Regions from separate parts of the Pseudomonas sp. RT4P38 genome, predicted to be linked through region 3. Evidence: riboswitches for the same ligand, from Rfam matches in the RefSeq annotation. Region 3 holds a riboswitch; each other region holds the start of a gene.

Region 1 (7,838 bases), 840 kb from region 3:
CATTGAAACGTTGCTCGATGCGATCGGCAAAACGGCCGAACGCCACCAGCGGATGCCAGCGTTTGGGTTCACCCAGCAGCGCATCCAGCGCAACCGCGGCGACACTCAACAACGCCACACTCATTGACTCACTCCCCAATAATTTTCATACAGCAGCTCACTGAGCGGACGCGCCTGCGCCCAGCCTTCGAGTACCAGCATCGGCGCCGGATAGAATGCCTTGACCGGCCCCAGGCAAAGCACGGCCAAGGGCTTGGCACCGGCCGGCAAACCCAGCAGGTCCGCCAGGGCTTGCGGCTCGAACAGCGACACCCAGCCCATGCCCAGTCCTTCGGCGCGGGAAGCCAGCCAGAGGTTCTGGATCGCGCAGGATAACGAGGCCATGTCCATTTCCGGCAAAGTGCGACGGCCGAAGATATGGCGCTCGCGATCGTCCATCAGCGCGGCGACCAGCACTTCGGCGCAGTCGTTGATGCCTTCGACTTTCAGCTTCATGAATTCGTCGGTGCGCTCGCCGAGGGCTTCGGCGGTGCGGATACGTTCTTCTTCCACCAGTAGCTGGATCTTGCCGCGCAGGGCTCGATCGCTGATGCGGATGAACCGCCAGGGCTGCATCAGGCCGACACTCGGTGCCTGATGCGCCGCTTCGAGCAGGCGCCGCAGTAATTGCGGCTCGACGGTGCCGCCGCTGAAATGGCGCATGTCGCGGCGTTCGCCGATGGCTCGGTAGACTGCCGCGCGTTCAGCTTCGGAGAAGGCGTTGTCAGTCATGGCCTCTTCGCGAGCAAGCTCGCTCCCACAGGGTTTTGGTCAGGCGCAAATAGCGCGGCAACCGCCGATGGATTGGACGGGAAATAGAAGTGCACATAAGAGGCGGTCATCCGCCCCTGACGATAAACCGCCTCCGCCCCGCGCCCGCCGTTAGGGCTCAGGCCCCGGGCAATCGGCTCCAATTCGGTGCTGGTCAACGAGTGGTGATAGGTGTGCCCGCGCAACGAACCTTCCGGCAATTCGACCGCCTGCAACGCCAACGCGGCCAGACGCTTTTGCATCACCGCGTCCCCCGCCAGCAAGCCGACCAATTCAGCGCGAGTGCCCTCGACATCCGTCAGAGAATCGAGCAGATACAGCATGCCGCCGCACTCGGCCAACAACGGTTTGCCCGCCGCATGGTGAGCACGGATTGCGGTCAGCATTGTGCTGTTCTGTGACAGTGCCACATGGTGCAGTTCGGGATAACCGCCCGGCAGATAGAGGCTGTCTGCCTCCGGCAATTGCGTGTCTCGGATCGGCGAGAAAAACGACAACTCAGCGCCCATGGCCCGCAGCAAATCCAGGCTGGCGCCGTAGGTGAAGGCAAACGCTTCATCTCGGGCCACGGCAATTCGCACACCGGCCAACAACGGCTCGGCAGCGATCACATCAGGCGCGGCGAATTCCACCGCCGGTGGCAGCGCGACCTCGCAACTGCTGGCCAGCGCATCGGCCGCCGCATCGAGGCGCAGATCGAGATCGTTCAACTCACTGGCCTGAACCAGACCCAAATGACGACTCGGCAATTCGATCCCGGTTTCCCGGGACAACGCGCCGTACCAGCGCAAACCTTCAGTAAGGCTGCCTTCCAGTAATTGCGCGTGACGCAGGGTGCCGACGCGGTTGGCCAACACACCGGCAAACGGCAAATCCGGCTGATAGCGCGCCAATCCCAACGCCAGTGCACCAAAGGTCTGGGCCATGGCGGTGCCGTCGATCACACCGAGCACCGGCACACCGAAATGCCGCGCCAAATCAGCGCTGGACGGCGTACCGTCAAACAGCCCCATGACGCCTTCGATGAGGATCAGGTCGGCTTCGCCGGCGGCTTCCCACAACAGACGACGACTTTCCTGTTCGCCGACCATCCACATGTCCAGTTGATACACCGGCGCACCGCTGGCGCGCTCGAGAATCATCGGGTCGAGAAAGTCCGGGCCGCACTTGAACACGCGAACCTTGCGCCCCTGATTGCGATGCAAACGGGCCAGCGCGGCGGTGACGGTGGTCTTGCCCTGACCGGAGGCCGGCGCGGCAATCAGTACCGCCGGGCATTGACGATGGCTATTCATAAAGTGCAGCTCACAACTCGACGCCTTTTTGCGCTTTGATCCCGGCCTGGAACGCATGTTTGATCACGCCCATTTCGGTGACCGTGTCGGCCAGTTCGATCATCTCCGGCTTGGCGCCGCGACCGGTGACCACCACGTGCTGCATCGGCGGACGGGTCTGCAAGTCGCTGAGCACTTGATCGAGATCCAGATAACCGTGCTTGAGCGCAATGTTCAACTCATCCAACACCACCAGGCCGATCGACGGATCACGCAGCAATTCGCGGGACACCGCCCAGGCGGCTTCAGCAGCGGCGATGTCACGCTGGCGATCCTGGGTTTCCCAGGTGAAGCCCTCGCCCATCACATGAAAACGCACCTGTTCCGGGAAGCGCCGGAAGAACAGTTCTTCGCCGGTGCTGTTGCGCCCCTTGATGAACTGCACCACGCCGCACTGCATGCCGTGGCCCATGGACCGGGCGAGCATGCCGAAGGCCGAACTGCTTTTGCCCTTGCCGTTGCCGGTCAGCACCAGCAGCAGGCCGCATTCATTCGGGGAATTGGCGATGCGTTCGTCGATCACGGCTTTTTTTCGCAGCATGCGCGCCAGATGACGTTCGTCACGATCGGGGGTATCAGTCATGGGGGAGCTCTCCGTTGAGGCTGGATAACGGCGGGCAGGCACAAGAATAGACGGCAAGAAGCCTGGCATCGCCCACCGTGATGCCGCTGGATGGATCAGGCCGGTCTCCGGGCTCATGAGCGGCGTGAAGCCTGACTGCGCGCCTTCCCATGTCGACACTCGACACAGTGGCTCAAGGCGCAGCCTTCACTCATTTACCGTTGCGGGGGCAGCGCCGGGATCATGGCTCTTCGTCGCTTGAAGAGAGTCACTCACCGGCTTCCCTGTTTCACTCAGTCGACCAAGGCCACAGAGCACCTGAAACAAGCCGCGAAGGTTAGAGGGTTGGGGATGGAGCGTCAATTGAAGACGGGCGGCCTGCGAGCGAATAACTGCCGTCGATCAATTATCTGACGCCAATCTTGTGCCACACTCTCAGCAGTGATATCAAAGAGCCACAATCTCACAACACAATAACAAGGGTGAGCCACATGCAAGGCATGATCATCAGCAATCCGAAGCTGGAATTCCTGCGCCCGGTGCTGGAACGCTGGTTTGACTGTATCGACCGCTACAACGCCGTGCGCGGCGATAACGACACGCCTTACTGGTTCGATGAAAAAGCCAACCTGAGCCTGCTGTCCGCCGCTGCGTGGATGGCGGAAATGGTGACGTTGCAACAAACGCCGACCCGTAAACAGACCGAAGAAGGCGAACGCAATGGCCGTGCCGATCTGTTTATCGCGACCCGCGAAGAACGCGCTTACCTTCAGGCGACCCAGCGCTGGCCACGCGTCAACAGCCTGAACCTGACTCAAGCATTGCAGGACATCACCAGCGATGCCAAACGCATCAGCTACGCCAGCGACCTGAAACTCGGCTGCCTGTTCGTCGCGCCACAAAAGGCTCAACAAAGCGCTACTCCGGAAGAACTCCAGGACATGGTCGACGACCTGCAAAAGGAACACACCTGCGCGGTGGCCTGGTATTTCCCCTACGCGTATCGCAAGTTGCGCAACGAAGCCGGCAACTATCACCCCGGCATTGCCGTGCTGTTCAAGGAAGCCCGCGGCTGACCGGTTGAACCATCGCGCACCTGTGCTTCTCTATTGATTAGGTCAATGCATTCATAGGGAAGATCAGCATGCGCAAGCCCCCGCTCGTTCTCGTCATCGTGCTCGCCGGAGGGCTTGCCGCCTGTGGTGAAACCGCCAGGCTGCAAGTCTCCGACGGCTTCGGCCCGTCACCCAAGCTGCCAGAACCGAACAAGACCCTGATTCCGACGGTAAACATCGCCCCGGCGATCGGCTGGCCGGACGGCACGAAACCCATCGCCGCGACAGGGACTCAGGTCGCGGCTTTTGCCGAAGGTCTCGATCACCCACGCTGGCTCTACGTGCTGCCCAACGGCGACGTGCTGGTGGCCGAAACCAACGCACCACCCAAACCCGATGACGGCAAAGGCGTTCGTGGCTGGGTCATGGGCAAAGTCATGGGCCGTGCCGGCGCCAAAGTACCGAGCCCGAATCGCATCACGCTGCTGCGGGACAAGGACCACGACGGCATCGCCGAAACCCGCACGGTGTTCCTGGAAAACCTCAACTCGCCCTTCGGCATGACCCTGGTCGGCAATGACCTGTACGTCGCCGACACGGACCGCTTGCTGCGCTTCCACTATGAAAACGGCGAGACGGCGATCAAGTCACAGCCGATGAAGGTGATCGACCTGCCAGGCGGTACGCTCAATCATCACTGGACCAAAAACGTCATCGCCAGCAAGGACGGCCGCAAGCTGTACGTCACGGTGGGCTCCAACAGCAACGTGGCCGAAAACGGCATGGACAAGGAAGAAGGTCGCGCGGCGATCTGGGAAGTGGATCGCGCCACCGGCAATCATCGAATCTTCGCCTCGGGGATTCGTAATCCAAACGGCCTGGCCTGGGAACCTCGGAGCGGCGCATTGTGGACAGCGGTCAACGAGCGCGACGAAATCGGCAGCGACCTGGTGCCGGACTACATCACGTCAGTGAAGGACGGCGGGTTCTACGGCTGGCCTTACAGTTATTACGGTCAGCACGTCGACATCCGCGTCGAGCCGCAAAACCCCGACCTCGTGGCCAAGGCCATTGCTCCGGACTACGCGGTCGGCCCGCATACCGCCTCGCTGGGCCTGACGTTCGCTGAAGGTAACACGCTGCCGGCGCAGTTCAAGGAAGGTGCATTCATCGGCCAGCATGGCTCGTGGAACCGTAAGCCGCACAGTGGCTACAAAGTGATTTTCGTACCGTTCAGCGCAGGGAAACCGATCGGGCAGCCGATTGATGTGCTCACCGGTTTCCTCAATGACGAGGAAAAAGCCATGGGCCGTCCGGTAGGCGTGGTGATTGATCAGCAGGGTGATTTGTTGGTGGCGGATGACGTGGGCAACAAGGTGTGGCGGGTTTCTGCCACTAAATAACTGCAACCCACATACCCTGTGGGAGCGAGCTTGCTCGCGATGAGGGCAATCCACTCAACATCGATGTCGCCTGACCCACCGCTATCGCGAGCAAGCTCGCTCCCACAGGGACCTAGGGTTTAGCGTTTGCGACAGAGCGTGAGCCCATCACCCAACGGCAACAACGACAGGTCGACACGCGAGTCATCCTTCAAGGCGCGATTGAGCGCCTGGATGGCTCGAGTGTCTTCGCTCTCGGGATTGTCCTCAAGTACCCGGCCGCTCCACAGCGTGTTATCGAACACCGCCAGACCGCCGACGCGCAGCAGACGTAATGCGTGCTCCAGATAGCGTGGGTAGTTGGCTTTATCGGCATCGATGAAGATCAGGTCGAATGGCACTTGCTGATCCAGCTGAGCCAGGGTTTCCAGCGCGGGCGCCAAGCGTAGGTCAATTCGTTCGGTTAACCCCGCCTCCTGCCAGTAACGGCGTGCGGTGGCATTGTAGTCGCCAGGAATGTCGCAGCAAATCAGCGAGCCGTCATCCGGCAATGCAGCCGCCATGCACAAGGCGCTGTAACCGGTGAAGGTGCCGACTTCCAGCAGACGCTTGGCGCCGGTGAGTTTCACCAGTAGCGCAAGAAACTGGCCCTGCTCCGGCGCCACTTGCCAGCGAGCCATGGGCAGCGCCTGGGTTTCGTCACGCAGACGCTTGAGCAGCGGCGTTTCGCGCAGAGAAACGTCGAGCAGGTATTGATACAGGGAATCGTCGAGATTGAGTGTGCGAGCGGTCATGACAACCTCTGCAATTTAGGGGTTGCGTGCCAAGTGCTCAGGTTGCAAGACGCGCTTGGCACTCAGATAGGCTTTCTGCCAGTAAGCTTTGGACAAGCTGTCGAGCTTCACCGTGCCGCCGGTGGCTGGCGCATGGACGAAGCGACCTTCACCGACGTAAATCCCGGCGTGGCTGACCTGAGAACCGCCATTGGTGGCGAAGAAGATCAGGTCACCAGTTTGCAGACCTTCCTTGCCCACACTGGCCGCCTGCATGCTGATCATCTCGCGCGTGGTACGCGGCAGAGAAATGCCGGCGACGTCACGGTAGACATAACCGATCAGTCCGCTGCAATCGAAACCCGAATCCGGCGTGTTGCCACCCCAACGATACGGCGTACCCACCAGGCCGAGCGCGCGGAACAATACGTCTTCTGCCTCAGGGGAGAATGCTTGGGAGGAACCGAAAACAATGGGCGCGCGAACCACTGGCGCAGGAGGCGGTGTACGGCTGGCGCAGGCGCTGAGCAGCGCTGCGAAGAACATGATTGCGAGGCGGGCCGACGTCGACATAGGCAGAACATCCTGATCTGGCTGCGGCTTTTTCTGCCGGGAGGACAGAAAAGAAAACCGCCTGCGCAGGACGCAGGCGGTTTGCCATCAATAATAGATCAGGATTCTAGCGGCTACGCGGCAAACTTCAAGTAAGACTTTAAGTTCACCTTACAAAATGTCCGCTTACTTGCGAGCCGTGACGATAGTCGGGGCTGCAGTTGGCGCCATTGCCAGTGCGCGCTTGGCTTCGATGAAGGTCTTGCTCCAGTAGCTGTCGCCCAGGCTATCGATCCGGACACCACCGCTGCGGCGGCTGCTGGAATGGATGAACTGGTTGTCACCCAGGTAGATCCCGGCGTGACTGACGCGGCCGCGACGGCCATTGGTGGCGAAAAACAGCAAGTCGCCAGGCTCCAGTTTGCTGCGCGAAACCAACGGAGCGTCCACGTTGATCATTTCGCGAGTGGAGCGTGGCAGGTTCAGGCCGGCTTCTTCACGAAACAGGTAACCGATGAAGCCACTGCAATCAAAGCCGGCTTCGGAGGTGCCGCCGAATCGGTAACGGGTACCGATCAGGGACATGCCGCGTTCGAGGATACTGTCGGCCAGAACCGGAAGCTGGTACGACTTGCCGCCGGCGAAGTCTGCCAATTCTTTTTCGGTGGCCGCCTCTTCCTGTTCAAGCGCTTGCTGATAAAGAACAGAAGATTGGGCGGTAACAGCATTTTTTGCCTGCTGTTGCTGCTCTTGCTGGGACACTGGAGAGTGAGCAGCGCAACCGAACAACAGGGTAACGAGTGCGAGGGGCACGAGGGGTGCAAAGCGATTTAGCATGGGCACGACCGTGGCTGATAGTTCTAAAGAAGGCGAGACTATGCCCACTATCAACCTCATTTGCAAATTCAATCGATCTTGATGTGACTTATCGGTTTCTCGTTTACATCTAAGCGCTTAAGCCCGTTTTAGACGTTCGCGCAGCCTGCAACCCTGTAGGGAAGCGCAATTGTTGACGCCTGAAATATGCCGTAACCCGCGACAGGCTTGGGTTTTACCAGCCTAACGTTTCTTTCAGAAAGGGGATCGTCAGCTTGCGCTGAGCTTGAAGGGAGGCCTGATCGAGGCGTTCAAGCAGCTCGAAAAGCGCGCTCATACTGCGCGTACCGCGGGTCAAAATGAAATGCCCGACTTCATCGGTCAAGTGCAGACCGCGACGAGATGCGCGCAATTGCAAGGCACGCAATTTGTCTTCGTCGGAGAGCGGACGCATCTGAAAGATCAACGCCAACGTCAGACGGGACTTGAGGTCCGCCAGCTTCACCGGCAGTTCGCGCGGGGACGTCGAAGCGGCGATCAGTAGGCGTCGACCG
Region 2 (7,838 bases), 1.6 Mb from region 3:
GGAAATCAAAGGCGTCGATTACTCCGTTCAGGAGTTTTTAATCAGTGCCTGGACACTCCCGGAGAACATTCGCTACCAGATCATTCGTGAGCGTCATGAAGCTGGGAATGACCTCCCCTATGTTCCCGAAGCAGCCCGCATTCTTGTCTCGATGGCGCAGGCTTGCGCGGAATTGGTCGGGGCAGCCGACACGGCACCCGCCCAGAAAGCTATTGCGGGAATGAATCATTGGTACAAGGCCTACGCTGTACCGCATATGACTACAGCCATCGGCCTGGCAAAAAAACAATCTGACGCTTAGATTCGTTCTTGCGCATCGGTGTCACGGCCGAGGGCTTGATCAGCGCCACACGCGAATCACGCCTGTCATAACGCGAAAAACCAGGAGCAGTTTTTGGGTAGCGTATCGGTACGGGCTGAGATCCGCCTCAGATCAGTTGCTGGGCTCAAGCCAGCAGCTCGGTGATCCACCGGGCCTGCCGGGCGACGTCTTGCACCTTCTCCTCGGGCACGGCCTGCCGCGCTCGGGCGAAGTGGGTCAGGGTCTTCTGCTTCTGGCGCAGCATGCGCTGCCACTTGACCAGGAACGCCGGGCTGCGTGCCTGCATCTGCAGCGGGCCGAAGTACAGCTCCTCGGCGGTGTACATCACCGGCCCGGCGCGCTCGGCGACGATGATTTCGTAGTCGAAGCGCTTTTCCCGCAGCAGTTCCTCGCAGAGGATGCGGTAGCCATTTTCCATCAGCCATCGGCGCAGTGGCTGCTCGCCGCCGTTGGGCTGCAAGATCAGGCGCTCCTGGCCGCTCAGACGCGCCTTGCCGCTGTCGAGAATGTCGCGGATCGTCTCGCCGCCCATGCCGCAGATGCTGATCGCCGTGATTCCGTCTCCCGGCTCGATCGCCGCCAGGCCATTGGCCAGGCGCACGACGATCCGCTGGTCCAGGCCGTTCTCGCGCACGGTGCGTTCGGCCGAGCGGAACGGCGTCAATGCCACCTCGCCGGCCACCGCCGCCGCGATGGCGCCCCGGCGCATCAACGCCACCGGCAGGTAGCCGTGATCCGAGCCGATATCGGCCAGGCGCGCACCGGCTGGCACATGCGCCGCCACGCGTTCCAGGCGCATGGACAATGTCTGTTCGTTCAACTGCAGCCCCTTTTCACCACGAACGTCCGGCACCTTTGGCCGGATCGGGGCACGATTCTGTCGAGCAACGCCGTGCATTTCAAATTTATGCGACCAGGGCCATGGCTCGATCCATACCTGCGCTCGCGTATCGGCCCAAAGCGAACCCTGGCTATGGACCGATTTTGGCCGACCTTTGCGGTGCTTGAAAGGCTGCAATGGGACGATTTCTGCTGTCACTACTGACCGAAATCGACACAATGCAGCCAGTCGTGATGGGCGGCTTCACTACCCTTCAGTCAGTCCCTTCCCGCACCAACCGTCTGACCTCAGCCTGAATGGCATAAGCCGGCGCCTCCACAGCATTGAAATCTTGTGTATACCGCTGGGCGAATCCTTCTACCCCCCATTCCTGATACTGCTGCACATGCTTTAATTCGTGAGCCCAGAGCGCGATGTTCTGTTCTGCGGTTTGAGCGTCCCGGAAGAGGATGATGTCGATCAGCGTCACGGCACCGACATCGGGGTTTTGCAGCATGGCAGTGGCGGCGCTGAATTGGCCGTTGTCGCTAACTTTGTAGCGTGCGATATCCAGCACGCTGGGGTCGTACCAGCGCAGCAGTTGCTCCCGGATGTGCGGTGGAATGGGTTGGATGTCGGCGTTGGCTGCTTCAGCGCGGGCTTGGGTCAGCCACAGCGCCAGGGCAGGTGCCGCGATCTGGAAGATGCCATCAGACAGGGGGCCGAGCAGTTGTCCTGCGTCTGGCAGGCAGATGCAGCCGTCCAGGCACACTTGTTTCTCGCCAGCTGGGCAGGCGTTGGTCTGGGCTGGCACTTCAAGCGTCAGGCAAAGAACAAACAGCGCCACCAGGCGCGTGGTGATGGGCGGCATTGGACGCTCCAGGGACGGACGCAGCACGAACAATGGATCACAATTGATCGACGACCCGCATAACTTTAGCGTATCGCTATCGGTCTCTTCTCGATGACCGCTTCACGCCCTGAGAAAGTCAGTCGTGAACAGGCAGTCATCAGCCAAAAGCGCTCAGTGGTGATATTCGGCATGATCGACTACCATGCCGGCCACCGGTTTCCAAATGGGATTAATAGGGAATCCGAGATGCCTGACACGGCATCAAACGGAACTGCCCCCGCAACTGTAGGTGCTGAGCCTGCTCCTGAACTGCCACTGGGATCACTCCCGGGAAGGCTGGAGCCTGGCGACGACGCACCAGTCAGGAGACCTGCCGGCCAAGCAAATCACTAACCGGCGGGGTGTCCGGGAAGGACATCCTTGCGCCGAGCGTCACCTCAGTGATCGGCACTTCACTGCTTCAATGGCAGCGTTCGATGATGTGTTTCCAGTCCGTACCGCTGCTCTTGTACGGTCACATGGAGATTGCGTCATGCTGCTGTTCCGCCTTGCCACCCTCGCCACTGCCCTGGGACTGTCCACCCTCGCCCATGCGGCCCCGACCCACTATCCCCTGACCGTCGAGAACTGTGGCAGCACGTTGACCTTTCAGCAGGCACCCAGCCGTGTCGTGACCATCGGCCAGGCTGGCACTGAAATGCTCTACGCCATGGGCCTTGGCAACACGCTGGTCGGCACTTCGTTGTGGTTCAACGATGTGCTGGCCACGTACAAGACAGAGAACGACACGATCGAGCGCCTGGCCGATAACGAGCCGAGTTTCGAGGCGGTGATCGGCAAGCGTCCGCAGCTGGTGGCAGTGGAGCTGGAGTGGATGGTCGGCCCGCAAGGCGTGGTCGGTACTCGCGACCAATTTCACGAACTGAAGATCCCGACCTACCTGATGCCCTCCGACTGCGAAGCCAAGGACAACCTGGTCGGTGCCGATGGCACACGTCTGGAGGCATTTCACATCGACAGCCTCTACAAAAGCATCAGCCAATTGGCTGAAATCTTCGACGTGCAGGAACGTGGCCAGCAGCTGACCGCCCAACTCAAGGCCAGCCTGGCCAAGTCCATTGCCACCGTACAGAACAAGGATCTGAAGCACACCAGTGCGCTGTTCTGGTTCTCCAGCGCCAGTCTGGATATCGACCCCTATGTCGCCGGGCACAAGGGCATTCCCGACTTCATGTTGAACACGTTGGGTGTGCGCAACGTGGTTCAGTCTGATGAAGAATGGCCAACCGTCGGCTGGGAAACCATCGCCAAGGCCAACCCGACCTTCCTGGTCATCGCACGCATGGATCGCCGTCGCTTCCCGGCTGACGACTATCAAAAGAAACTGGAATTCCTGCGCAGCGACCCGGTGACCCGCAACATGGACGCCGTGAAAAACAACCGCATCATCATCCTCGACGCCATGGCCATGCAGGCCAGCGTGAGAATGTTCGACGGTCTTGAAACCCTGGCATCAGCCATCAACGGCTACGACCTGCCGAAATGACCAGGGTGCTGATTCGTACGCTGCTGGCATTGCTGACACTGCTGCTGGCCGTGATTGCCGGTGTGACCATCGGTGAAACGAGCATCGAACCGAGCGTGGTGTTCCAGGTGCTGGCGAACAAACTGTGGACTGCCGGTTATGTCCTCGATCCGATAGACGAAGGCATCGTCTGGAATTACCGCCTGACCCGCGCGCTGGTGGCAGCGGCCTGCGGCGCGGGCCTGGCCACCTGCGGGGTGATCCTGCAATCGCTGTTGCGCAACCCGCTGGCCGATCCTTATCTGCTCGGCATTTCCGCCGGCGCTTCGACGGGCGCTGTACTGGTGGCATTGCTGGGCCTCGGGGCGGGGCTGATTTCGCTGTCGGTCGGGGCGTTTGCCGGCGCCGTTGCCGCCTTCGCCGTGGTTGTTTTGCTGGCCCGTGCCAGTGGTTCAAACGGCGGCACCGGGCAAATCATCCTGGCGGGGATTGCCGGTTCGCAGTTGTTCAATGCGCTTACGGCGTTTCTGATCACCAAGTCGGCCAGTTCCGAACAGGCCCGCGGCATCATGTTCTGGTTGCTGGGCAATCTCAGCGGTGTGCGCTGGCCGTCGGTCTGGCTGTCGGTGCCCGTGGCATTGATCGGTCTCGCGGTGTGCCTGTGGCACCGTCGGACGCTGGATGCCTTCACTTTTGGCGCGGACTCAGCCGCCTCGCTCGGCATTCCGGTACGCCGAGTGCAATTTCTGTTGATCAGCTGCGCCGCACTGGTGACGGCGGTGATGGTGTCGATTGTCGGTTCCATCGGTTTCGTCGGACTGGTCATTCCCCATGCCGTGCGACTGCTGCTGGGCACCCGGCATGCGCGTCTGCTGCCGGCGAGCGCGCTGGGTGGTGTGTTTCTGATCGCCGCCGATGTGCTCTCCCGAACGCTGATCAAAGGCCAGGTGATCCCGGTCGGCGTCATCACCGCACTGGTTGGCGCGCCGGTGTTCGCGTTGATCCTGATCGGTCGGAGGAATGCCCGATGAATGCTGCCTCGCCTGTTATCGACGAATCCGTACTAAGTTGTTCCGGCCTCGGGTTCCATGTCCGCGACGCTGAGTTGCTGCACGACATCCACCTGGACATCCGTCGTGGTGAAACCCTGGGCCTCGTCGGGCCCAACGGTTCGGGAAAATCCACGCTGCTCAAACTGCTGGCCGGCGTGCGCGTCCCCAGCCGGGGAGACATCCACCTCAACGGCCAGTGCCTCAAGGCGCAGTCACGACGAACCATCGCGCAAACCCTGGCGGTGGTAGAGCAACAGGCCGACACCTTGGATGCCATCAGTGTGTTTGATGCCGTAGCCCTGGGCCGAACGCCATGGCTGTCGGCCTTGAGCCCGTGGTCGAGTGAGGACGATGCCATCGTCCTGCAGGCGCTGCGCGACGTCGATGCAACGCACCTGAAAAACCGTACCTGGCACAGTCTGTCCGGCGGTGAACGTCAGCGTGTCCACATCGCTCGCGCTTTGGCCCAGCGCCCGCAGATTCTGTTGCTGGACGAACCGACCAATCACTTGGATATCCAGCACCAGCTCGCCATTCTAAAAGTAGTGCAGGCTCTGCCGGTGACGACATTGATCGCCCTGCATGACCTGAATCAGGCGCTGACCTGTGACCGTTTGGCGGTACTGGATCGGGGGCGATTAGCGGCCCTCGGCAAGCCACTTGAGGTGCTGACCCCGCAATGCTTGCAGGATACGTTCGGCGTGCACGGGCATTACCTTGTCGATCCTTTCGACGGCGCGCAGATTCTGCGATTTCGCTCTGTTTGACTTGCTCTCGAGTATTCGAGATATGTCGAACCTCAGGCGACAGAGATGATCAGCTTCAAGTCGCGCCGGTTTAACGTGATCGCGGTTGGTTAACGACAAAATCGTTAAACAGACGCCAAGCCCCCTTCCCACCTACAACACCGTGTGGGAGGGAGCGCTAGGCGTCTCGTGGTTATTTCACCTTTTTAATGGACACAATCATGGCTTTCGCGCCCTCAGATCTGAATTCGAAAGCCACCTGATCTCCAGCGCTTAGACCCTCCAATTGCTCCGCCGTGGCGGAAAAAGCCATGGTCATAGCGGGCCACTGCACCGCCGGCACGGCGCCATGAGCGATAGTCACAGTGTGCTTCTCGGAGTTAATAGCCTTGATAGTGCCTTGCGCTTTGGCTACTGGAGCCTGCTTTGCGTCCTGCTTCATCTGCATACCGTCCATACCGCCCATTTTCATGCCCGGTATGTCCTCTGCCAGGACAGAAAAAGACAGCGTTACTACGGTGCTTGCAACTGCAATCAGGGTCAGTTTCATACGACTTTTCCTTAAGGGGTGGTGGGTTCAACTGGGAGATGGCGCCGACGCATCAGGCGATAGGCTGCCGGGATGACAAACAGAGAAAGTAAGGGCGCCGTGATCATGCCGCCAACCATGGGCGCGGCGATGCGGCTCATGACCTCGCTGCCGGTGCCGCTGCCCAACAGGATGGGTAACAGACCGGCAATGATCACGGCCACGGTCATGGCCTTGGGTCGAACTCGCTGCACGGCGCCTTCACGAATGGCCGCAACCAGCCCGTGCTCAGTGCTGTCGCCGAGGTCCTCACGTTCGGCCCAGGCGTTCTTCAGGTAGAGCAGCATGATCACGCCAAATTCGGCAGACACTCCGGCCAAGGCGATAAACCCGACCCCGGTGGCGACTGACAGGTTGAATCCCAACAGATAGAGGAACCATGCTCCGCCCGTCAGTGCGAATGGCAGAGTGGCCATGATCAGCACGACCTCATCGAAGCGGGCAAAAGTCAGGTAGAGCAACACGAAGATGATCACCAGAGTGGCAGGCACCACCAGTTTGAGTCGAGCGTTGGCCCTTTCGAGAAATTCGTACTGTCCCGAATAGCTCAGGCTCATGCCTGGCTGCAACTTGACCTGCTCACTGACTACCCGGCGTAGATCAGCTACCACCGAGGCAATGTCCCGGCCACGCACGTCGATGTATACCCAACCAGAGGGCCGTGCATTCTCGCTCTTGAGCATCGGAGGACCGTCACTGACCTTGACCTTTGCCACCGTGCCGAGGGTGATCTGGCTGCCTGACGGGGTGTAGATCGGCAACTGCTCCAAGGCACCGAGCGAGTCACGCCACTCCCGTGGGTAACGCACGTTGATCGGGAAACGTGCAAGACCTTCAATGGTCTCGCCGACGTTTTCACCGCCGATAGCGCCGGCCACGATGGATTGCACATCGGCGATATTCAGTCCGTAGCGAGCGGCGGCCTTGCGGTCGATATCCACGTCGATATAGCGGCCACCCGTCAGCCGCTCGGCCAGAGCCGAACTGACACCGGGTACGCCCTTGGCAACTCGCTCGACCGCCTGAGTCGCGGCATCGATCTCCGATAGGTTGGTGCCGGCAACTTTCACTCCGATGGGACTCTTGATCCCCGTGGCCAGCATGTCGATACGGTTGCGAATCGGTGGTATCCAGATATTCGTAAGCCCAGGGACTCGTACCACTCGATCCAGTTCTTCCACCAACTTTTCCTGGGTCATGCCTGGCCGCCATTGCTCGTGCGGCTTGAATTGGATGGTGGTTTCGAACATCTCCAGCGGTGCGGGGTCGGTGGCAGTTTCGGCACGACCGGCTTTACCGAATACGTGTTCGACCTCTGGAACGGTCTTGATCAAGCGGTCGGTCTGTTGCAACAGTTGCGCCGCTTTCTGCGCCGACAATCCCGGCAGAGCTGAAGGCATATAGAGCAGGTCGCCCTCGTCCAACGGGGGGAGAAACTCGCCACCCAGGCGAGACATTGGCCATAGCGCGCTGACAAAAACCAATAGCGCCACCAGCAGCGTGATCTTTGGTCGACGCAAGACCGCGTCCAGAGCCGGCTGATAGATCCGAATCAACCACCGGTTCAACGGATTCTGTTGTTCACTGGGAATTCGTCCTCGAATCCAATAGCCCATCAGCACCGGCACCAAGGTTACTGACAATCCCGCCGCTGCGGCCATGGCGTAGGTCTTGGTGAAAGCCAACGGGCCGAACAGCCGCCCTTCTTGCGCCTCCAGGGTGAACACCGGAATGAACGACAGGGTGATGATCAACAAACAGAAGAACAGTGCTGGACCTACTTCTGCCGCCGCTTCGGTCATCACGTGCCAATGACGCTCCCCCTTCAATTCCTCTCCGGGATTAGCCACGTGCCAAGCCTCAATCTTCTTGTGGGCGTTCTCGATCATCACCACGGCGGCATCGACCATGGCGCCGATGGCGATGGCTAT
Region 3 (7,838 bases):
AGCGCCTTCTACGTTTAACTCGTACGCCAGGCCCTGCATGCCGTAGTCGGCCAGGGAAACCTGAGTGGCGTTGAAAGTGTTGGTTTCCAGAATGTCGGCGCCGGCATCCAGGTAGGCTTTCTCGATGGCGCCAATCACGTCCGGGCGCGTCAGGATCAACAGGTCGTTGTTGCCCTTGACGTCACTTGGCCAGTCGGCGAAGCGTTTGCCCCGGTAATCCTGCTCCTCGAGCTTGTAGCTCTGGATCATCGTGCCCATGCCGCCATCGAGAATCAGGATGCGCTCTTTGAGGGCGTGCTTGAGAGCTTGAAGGCGAACACTGCGATCGGACATTTGGACTACTCGGAAAGACCATGACGAAGGGGCGGGATAATAGCAAACCTGCGTGGTTTTAGAGCATGTCCCGGTTTTTCATGAATATCGCTCATGATGGTGTGGGGGACAGACCGGTAGAATCGCGGCGCTTTTCATGATTGGGACCTGGGACATGTCGAATCGCGTCATCACCAGCCTGTTTATGCTGCTTTTAAGCTGGGATGCCATCGCGCAAGGTCCGGCGATTTCCTCTGTGATTTCTTACAGCCGCGACATCCAACCGATCTTCACCGAAAAGTGTGTGGCCTGCCACGCCTGCTATGACGCCGCCTGTCAGCTCAATCTGGGCAGTGGCGAAGGGGCTGCTCGGGGCGCGACCAAGACCCCGGTCTACGACGGCGAACGCCGCCAGGCTGCCGCGCCGACCCGGCTGTTTTATGACGCTTTCGGCAAACGTGCCTGGCAGCAAAAGGACTTCTATTCGGTGCTCAATGCTCAAGGCAGCCAAGCATCGCTGATGGCGCGGATGCTGGAGCAGGGCCACAAAACCCCATTGCAACCCAATGCCAGGTTGCCGGAAGACATCGTCCTCGGTCTGAGCCGGGAAAACAGGTGCGCCATGCCGGCCGAGTTCGACGGCTACGCCCGTTCACACCCCCAAGAGGGCATGCCGTTGGCGGTCACCGGCCTGACCGACCAGCAATACCAGACGCTGCAACGCTGGCTGGCGTCCGGCGCGCCGATTGACGAGCAAGGCCTTGTGCCGAGCGCCAAAGAAGCGTTGCAGGTGGTGCAGTGGGAAAACCTGCTCAACGCACCGGGCGCACGGCAAAGCCTTGTGGGGCGCTGGTTGTTCGAACATTGGTTTCTCGCTCATCTTTATTTCAAAGACGGCGAGCCGGGGCATTTCTTTCAGTGGGTACGTTCACGCACGCCGACCGGCCAGCCGATCGATCTGATCAACACACGCCGCCCGAATGACGATCCGGGTACTCAGGTGTATTACCGCTTGTGGCCGGTGCAAGGCGTGATTGTGCAAAAGACCCACATCACCTACCCGTTGAGCGCGGCGAAGATGGCGCGGATCAAAAGCCTCTTCTACAACGGCAACTGGCAGGTCGACGCGTTGCCAGGCTATGGGCCGGAGCGTCGGGCCAATCCGTTCAGCACGTTCGAGGCGATCCCGGCCCAGGCGCGTTATCAGTTCATGCTCGATAATGCCGAATACTTCGTGCGTACCTTCATTCGCGGCCCGGTGTGCCGCGGCCAGATCGCCACCGACGTGATCCGCGATAACTTCTGGGCACTGTTCCAGGCGCCAGAGCACGACCTCTACATCATCGATCCGAAGTATCGCGGTCAGGCCACGCCGTTGCTGGCGATGCCGGGGCAGAACGATGATGTCGGCAGTGTCCTGAGCCTGTGGCATGACTACCGCAACAAGCGTAACGAGTACGAGGCGCTGCGCCGTGACAGTTACGCCGATACGCCTGCCCCGAGCTGGTCGACCTTGTGGGCCGGCAACGACAACGCGCTGCTGAGCATTTTCCGGCATTTCGACAGCGCCTCGGTGAACAAGGGCCTGATTGGTGACGTGCCACAAACGATGTGGCTGTTCGACTTCCCGCTGCTGGAGCGCACTTACTACCAGTTGGCGGTTAACTTCGACGTGTTCGGCAACGTCTCCCATCAGGCGCAAACGCGCCTGTACTTCGACCTGATCCGCAACGGCGCCGAGCAAAACTTCTTGCGTCTGATGCCCGCCGATTCGCGGGATGATTACCTCGACGATTGGTACCAGAGCGGCGGAAAATTCAAGATGTGGATGGACTACGAGTCCATCGATAACGACAAAGAGACGGCGCTGGTGCTGGACGAAAAGGACCCGAAACGCGATTTCGTCATGCAGATGCTGGCCCGTTACGGCGACCTCAACGCCAAGCCTGATCCGATCAACCGGTGTGACGGCGCTTATTGCTCGCGGCCGAACATCGATCCGGCATTGCAGAGCGCCGAGCAGGCGTTGAGTCGACTGACTTCGCGTCCGGCGGCCGGATTGAGGGTCATTGATCAGTTGCCGGAGGCGACCCTGCTGCGCATTGAAACCCAGAGCGGCAAACGCGAGGTTTACAGCCTGCTGCGCAACCGCGCGCACAGTAACGTGGCGTTCCTGCTCGGTGAATCGCTGCGGTATCAGCCAGGGCTCGACACCGTGACTGTTTACCCGGGCGTACTCAGCAGCTATCCGAACTTCATGTTCAACATCCCGGCCGAGCAAGTGCCGGCATTCGTGGATGCCATGGAAAACGCCAAGGACGCCCATCGCTTCGAAAAAATCGTCGAGCGCTGGGGCATTCGCCGCAGCCATCCGCAGTTCTGGTTTTACTTTCATGACCTGAGCCAGTACGTCCACGAGACCGATCCGGTGGAAGAGGGCGTGCTGGACATGAACCGGTACGAGAATCTTTGATTGAAAGCCTGAACACGCACCGCCGAACCCCTGTAGGAGCGAAGCTTGCTCGCGAAAGGGGGCTGACATTCAGCATAGATGTCAACTATCAGACCGCTTTCGCGAGCAAGCTTCGCTCCTACAGGGGTTGCGGTGATCAGATGTTCATCGACAGGCGCATCTTTCCCGACAAAAATACTAGGACTTTGTGCGGCGCGATGATTGGCGTAAACTGCGCCCAAGCCTGCGAGGAGTTTCCATGACCGCTATTACCATTACCGACGCCGCCCACGATTATCTGGCTGATCTGCTCTCCAAGCAGAACACCCCAGGCATCGGCATCCGCGTTTTTATCACCCAGCCTGGCACTCAGTACGCCGAAACCTGTATTGCCTACTGCAAGCCGGGCGAAGAAAAACCTGAAGACACGGCGCTGGGGCTGAAAAGCTTCACCGCTTACATCGACTCGTTCAGCGAAGCTTTCCTGGACGACGCGGTAGTCGACTACGCCACCGACCGCATGGGCGGCCAGCTGACCATCAAGGCGCCAAACGCCAAAGTCCCGATGGTCAACGCCGACAGCCCGGTCAACGAGCGCATCAACTACTACCTGCAAACCGAGATCAACCCGGGGCTGGCCAGCCACGGCGGTCAGGTCAGCCTGATCGATGTGGTCGAAGACGGCATCGCCGTACTGAAGTTCGGCGGCGGTTGCCAAGGCTGCGGCCAGGCAGACGTCACCCTGCGCGAAGGCATCGAGCGCACGTTGCTCGAACGCATTCCCGAGCTCAAGGGTGTTCGTGACGTCACCGACCACACGCAGAAAGAAAACGCCTACTACTAAGCAAGGTGTTCGCTGCAAACATAAAAAAACGGCGCCCCGTGAGCGCCGTTTTTTTATGGGTCCTAGGGTCTGTAGAGATGCGCATGCCCAGCGCGGTACAGCGATGACTCACTGAAGTGAACACTGCCCAAGACTCGGCCCACCAAAATCAACGCCGTGCGCCGAAACCCCTTGGCTTCAACTTTCGCGGCAATGTCTTCAAGCGTCCCCACCACCCAATCCTGATCCGGCCAGGTCGCTCGGTGAATCACCGCGATCGGGCAGTCCGCGCCGTAGTGCGGCAGCAATTCAACCAGGATTTTCTCCAGATGATTGACCCCCAGATGAATCGCCATGGTCGCCCCATGCTGTGCCAGGCTGCCCAGTTCTTCGCCGGCGGGCATGGCGGTCTTGTCGGCGTAGCGGGTCAGGATCACGCTTTGCGACACGTCCGGTAACGTCAGTTCCGCGCCCAGAAGCGCCGCGCAGGCCGCCGTGGCCGTGACACCGGGAATAATTTCAAAAGGGATGTCGAGTTCGCGCAGGTAGCGAATCTGCTCGCCAATGGCGCCATAAAGACTTGGATCGCCAGAGTGCACCCGGGCCACGTCCTGGCCCTTGGCATGGGCAGATTTGATCAGCTCGATGATCTGTTCCAGGTGCAGTTCGGCGCTGTTGACCACCTGTTCGGCGCGATGGCCTTCCAGCACGGCGGCGGGCACCAGGGAGCCGGCGTAGATGATCACCGGGCAGCTGCGAATCAGCCGTTGGCCTTTGACGGTGATCAGTTCCGGGTCGCCGGGACCTGCGCCAATGAAGTAGACGGTCATCGTCGGTTCCTGTGAGAAAAAGGGGCTGGGCAAGGCTTCAGATGAAGATTGCTCATGATCAAAGACGGGGATTATCGAGGATTTTAGGCGGCGCCGGCCAATGCCAAGGTGGCCTGGGCATATTTTTGTCGTGAAATCAGCAATTTTGCCGGTGCCTGGGTCAGGTGTTCGGCCAGGGCCAGGGCGGCACTTTCCGCGACGCCGTAGCAGCCGGTGCGTTCGAACGCGATGTCCGAGCGGTGGCTGAGTTGCGGTTGATAGCCGGCCAGTTGTTCGCTGCTGAAGTACATCAGTGGGAGTGCTAGTTGTTCGGCCAATTCGATCAAGCCAGGTTCTTCGCGCTTCAGGTCGATGCTGGCCAGGGCCTTGATCTGGTGAAGTTCGATTTTATGAGCCTGTAACGCCTGATCAAGCAGCGCCCGCAGCGTGCTGACAGGGCAGCCGCGCTGGCAGCCCAGGCCGACCACTAAAGTCGGCGCTGTGCTGATCTCAGTCATGCGTGGTATTGACCATCGCTTTTGCGGCGGAACAACCAGGCACTGATCAGGCCCAGGGCCAGCCAGAATGCCACGTTGGTCAGCTGCGAAGCGATTTTGAATTGAGCTTCCAGGGTTTCTGGAGCCAGCATCGAATGGACTTCCGGTTGTGGTGCACCGATCACGTGAGGAACGGCCAGAATGGCCACGCCGAGCACTTTCATCAGCCAGTGACGGCTGAACACGATCAATGCGATGCCGACCGCGGTGGAGGCAGCCGTGCCGATCCACCAGACCTGCCGTTGCGCCAAATCAGCCGCGGCAGTGCCCGGCAGCTCGGGCGGCAGACCGAGGGTCGGTGCCAGCACGAACGTCGCGTAACCGGCCAGGCCCCAGAGCAGGCCTTGGGAAGTGCGAGTCGGTGCGCGCAAGGTGTAAAGACCGGCAAGCATCAGGGCGAAACCGACCGCTACCACCAGGTTGCCGCCCGTGGTGGACAGCACACGCTGCCAGCCGTCTTCCGGTTCCCAGGCTTCGGCGTCGTGAGTGTGAGCGGCGACAGCACCCGCGGCGTGTTCGTGAACTGCAACAGCGGCGGGCTCGGATTTTTCGTAAGTCTCGGCCTGCAGAATCAGCGGAGCCACCCAGAAGCTTTGCAGCAGGGTCAGCAACAGGGCGGCCAGCAGCCCGGTGAACCCTGCGGTTTGCGCAATACGCTTGATCATGTCAGCAGGTCTCAATGGCACGGGAATGCAGAGCTGTGGCGGGTATCGTGCGCGGCATTGTGCACCGCTTCGATGTGCGAGAAACCGGCGAAATACACCAGGCTAGCACCAAGGATCGACGCACACACAGCGGCGGTCAGGCGTTGAGTCAGGGTCGTGGTGGTGCTGGCGCTGCTCTTATCGGTGTTGCTGCCGGTACTGCTGATGATCGACATGGCGCTTCCCTCTGGTCTGTCAGCGGGTGAATAGAGCGCATGGAAGACCCCTGCGAGCCGGGCGCGCAGAGGTTCAAACAGCGCCCGCCCACCGCGGGTTTGTTATTCAGTGATCGTAATGGTCACTTTGTGTTGCGGGCCGGTCTCCGGGCTCACGAGGGGCGCTGGCTTTCGCCTTGACCTGCAAGCATCACCTTCCCATGCCGAACTGCTGGCACAGTGGATCTGACGCTACGCTCGCTTACCGTTGCGGGGGCAGCACCGGACTGACATGACTTTAGAGTAAAGCACATGATTCACCGGTTTCCCGTTTCACCCTGTGAAGGGCACCCGTAACAAGGCGTGTAGGAGAGCATGGGCGGGGGTTGGGCGTCAATTGGCAAGCGTTCTCAACTCGAGATCGAGGTGACTTCTTCGCGGGCAAGCCTCGCTCCTACAAGGACGGCGGCGCTCTTGTAGGAGCGAGGCTTGCCCGCGAAGGCGCCCTGGAGGTCGGCACAAGACATTGACCCGCCCCCACACGATGCGTAGCCTTGCGCTTTCGAGGTTCTTCGGCGTCTGCCGAAGCTAAGAAGGGAACGCGGTCGATGCCGCGGCTGCCCCCGCAACTGTGAACGGTTCTTTTGGCTGCCACGCCACTGCAAGCCCTGTCTATCGGGCCCGCGGGAAGGCGCAGCCAACGTCAGTCGAACGACTGGCAAGCCGTCAGCCAGGAGACCTGCCTCGACACAGATTCTCACTTTCAACCGGGCGGGGTGATCCGGTGGCGAACTCTTCAGGCACGCGCGTCCGCGTTGCCGGTCGTCGTGCCATATGCCCGCCACCTTGCCAAAGGGCATCCGATGAAAACACTGGCCAAACTCCCCGTCACCATCGTTACCGGCTTCCTCGGCTCGGGCAAAACCACGTTGCTGCGGCACATGCTCGACAACGCTCAGGGCCGTCGTATTGCGGTGATCGTCAACGAGTTCGGCGAGCTGGGCATCGACGGCGAAATCCTCAAGCAGTGCTCCATCGGCTGCACTGAAGAAGAAGCCAACGGCCGCGTTTATGAATTGGCCAACGGCTGCCTGTGCTGCACCGTTCAAGAAGAATTCTTCCCTGTGATGCGCGAATTGGTCGCCCGCCGCGGCGACCTCGACCACATCCTTATCGAAACCTCGGGCCTGGCCTTGCCAAAACCGCTGGTGCAAGCCTTCCAGTGGCCGGAAATCCGCAGCGCCTGCACCGTTGACGCGGTCATCACCGTGGTCGACAGCCCAGCGGTCGCCGCCGGCACCTTCGCGGCTTTCCCGGACCAGGTCGATGCCCAGCGCAAACTCGACCCGAACCTGGATCACGAATCGCCACTGCACGAGCTGTTCGCCGACCAACTGGCCAGCGCCGACCTGGTGATCCTCAACAAGGCCGACCTGATCAGCCCTGAAGACCTGGCCCGTGTACGCCTGGAAGTCGCTGAAGAATTGCCGCCCGCCGTGAAAGTCATCGAGGCCAGCAGTGGTCGTCTGCCACTGGACGTGCTGATCGGCCTCGGCGCCGGTTCTGAAGAACACATCGACAGCCGTCATAGCCATCATGATCACCACCATGAAGGTGAAGACGATCACGACCACGATGCGTTCGACTCCATCTCCATCGAACTGCCGCAAGCCGACGAAAGCCTGCTGCTGGACGCGCTGACTCAACTGGTGGTTCAACACGGCATCTTGCGTGTCAAAGGTTTCGCCGCCATCCCGAACAAACCGATGCGCCTGCTGATTCAGGGCGTGGGCACACGTTTCGACAAGCACTTCGACCGTCAGTGGGGCGCCGATGAAGCGCGCACCACGCGTCTGGTGTTGATCGGTCAGGAGCTGGACGCCACTCTGCTTGAAGCGCAATTGCGCGCTGCGCTCAGCGTTTAAGCCATGCATCTGCTCAGGACCCAGCCCGGCGGTTTCGTGTCGGATGACAACATTGCCGACCTTGGACAAACCCCCGCCGAGCTGGTGATCCTGTGCAGCGG

The links. A riboswitch is a leader RNA that binds a small molecule or an ion and turns the genes downstream of it on or off. The one in region 3 is predicted to bind cobalamin.
Region 1: it holds a riboswitch for cobalamin, as region 3 does, so the genes downstream of both, cobO (cob(I)yrinic acid a,c-diamide adenosyltransferase) here and cobW (cobalamin biosynthesis protein CobW) in region 3, are expected to answer to the same signal.
Region 2: it holds a riboswitch for cobalamin, as region 3 does, so the genes downstream of both, ACYZT7_RS20745 (ABC transporter substrate-binding protein) here and cobW (cobalamin biosynthesis protein CobW) in region 3, are expected to answer to the same signal.

Annotation. Positions count from the first base shown of each region.
Region 1 is NZ_CM142703.1:2,091,766-2,099,603, reverse strand. It holds gene cbiB (adenosylcobinamide-phosphate synthase CbiB) at 1-124, opposite strand, end outside; gene bluB (5,6-dimethylbenzimidazole synthase) at 121-771, opposite strand; gene ACYZT7_RS09730 (cobyrinate a,c-diamide synthase) at 768-2,105, opposite strand; gene cobO (cob(I)yrinic acid a,c-diamide adenosyltransferase) at 2,116-2,727, opposite strand; cobalamin riboswitch at 2,809-3,043, opposite strand; gene ACYZT7_RS09720 (hypothetical protein) at 3,198-3,782, shown strand; gene ACYZT7_RS09715 (PQQ-dependent sugar dehydrogenase) at 3,851-5,164, shown strand; gene ACYZT7_RS09710 (O-methyltransferase) at 5,284-5,937, opposite strand; gene ACYZT7_RS09705 (C40 family peptidase) at 5,953-6,489, opposite strand; gene ACYZT7_RS09700 (C40 family peptidase) at 6,655-7,305, opposite strand; gene hda (DnaA regulatory inactivator Hda) at 7,520-7,838, opposite strand, start outside.
Region 2 is NZ_CM142703.1:4,490,587-4,498,424, forward strand. It holds gene ACYZT7_RS20730 (hypothetical protein) at 1-301, shown strand, start outside; gene ACYZT7_RS20735 (tRNA (adenine(22)-N(1))-methyltransferase) at 447-1,142, opposite strand; gene ACYZT7_RS20740 (eCIS core domain-containing protein) at 1,417-2,013, opposite strand; cobalamin riboswitch at 2,185-2,387, shown strand; gene ACYZT7_RS20745 (ABC transporter substrate-binding protein) at 2,528-3,541, shown strand; gene ACYZT7_RS20750 (FecCD family ABC transporter permease) at 3,550-4,551, shown strand; gene ACYZT7_RS20755 (ABC transporter ATP-binding protein) at 4,548-5,339, shown strand; gene ACYZT7_RS20760 (copper-binding protein) at 5,512-5,868, opposite strand; gene ACYZT7_RS20765 (efflux RND transporter permease subunit) at 5,880-7,838, opposite strand, start outside.
Region 3 is NZ_CM142703.1:2,934,019-2,941,856, forward strand. It holds gene metH (methionine synthase) at 1-333, opposite strand, end outside; gene ACYZT7_RS13695 (fatty acid cis/trans isomerase) at 488-2,785, shown strand; gene nfuA (Fe-S biogenesis protein NfuA) at 3,024-3,608, shown strand; gene cobM (precorrin-4 C(11)-methyltransferase) at 3,671-4,417, opposite strand; gene ACYZT7_RS13710 (cobalamin biosynthesis protein) at 4,501-4,914, opposite strand; gene ACYZT7_RS13715 (CbtA family protein) at 4,911-5,618, opposite strand; gene ACYZT7_RS13720 (CbtB domain-containing protein) at 5,630-5,833, opposite strand; cobalamin riboswitch at 5,954-6,182, opposite strand; cobalamin riboswitch at 6,361-6,573, shown strand; gene cobW (cobalamin biosynthesis protein CobW) at 6,676-7,737, shown strand; gene cobN (cobaltochelatase subunit CobN) at 7,741-7,838, shown strand, end outside.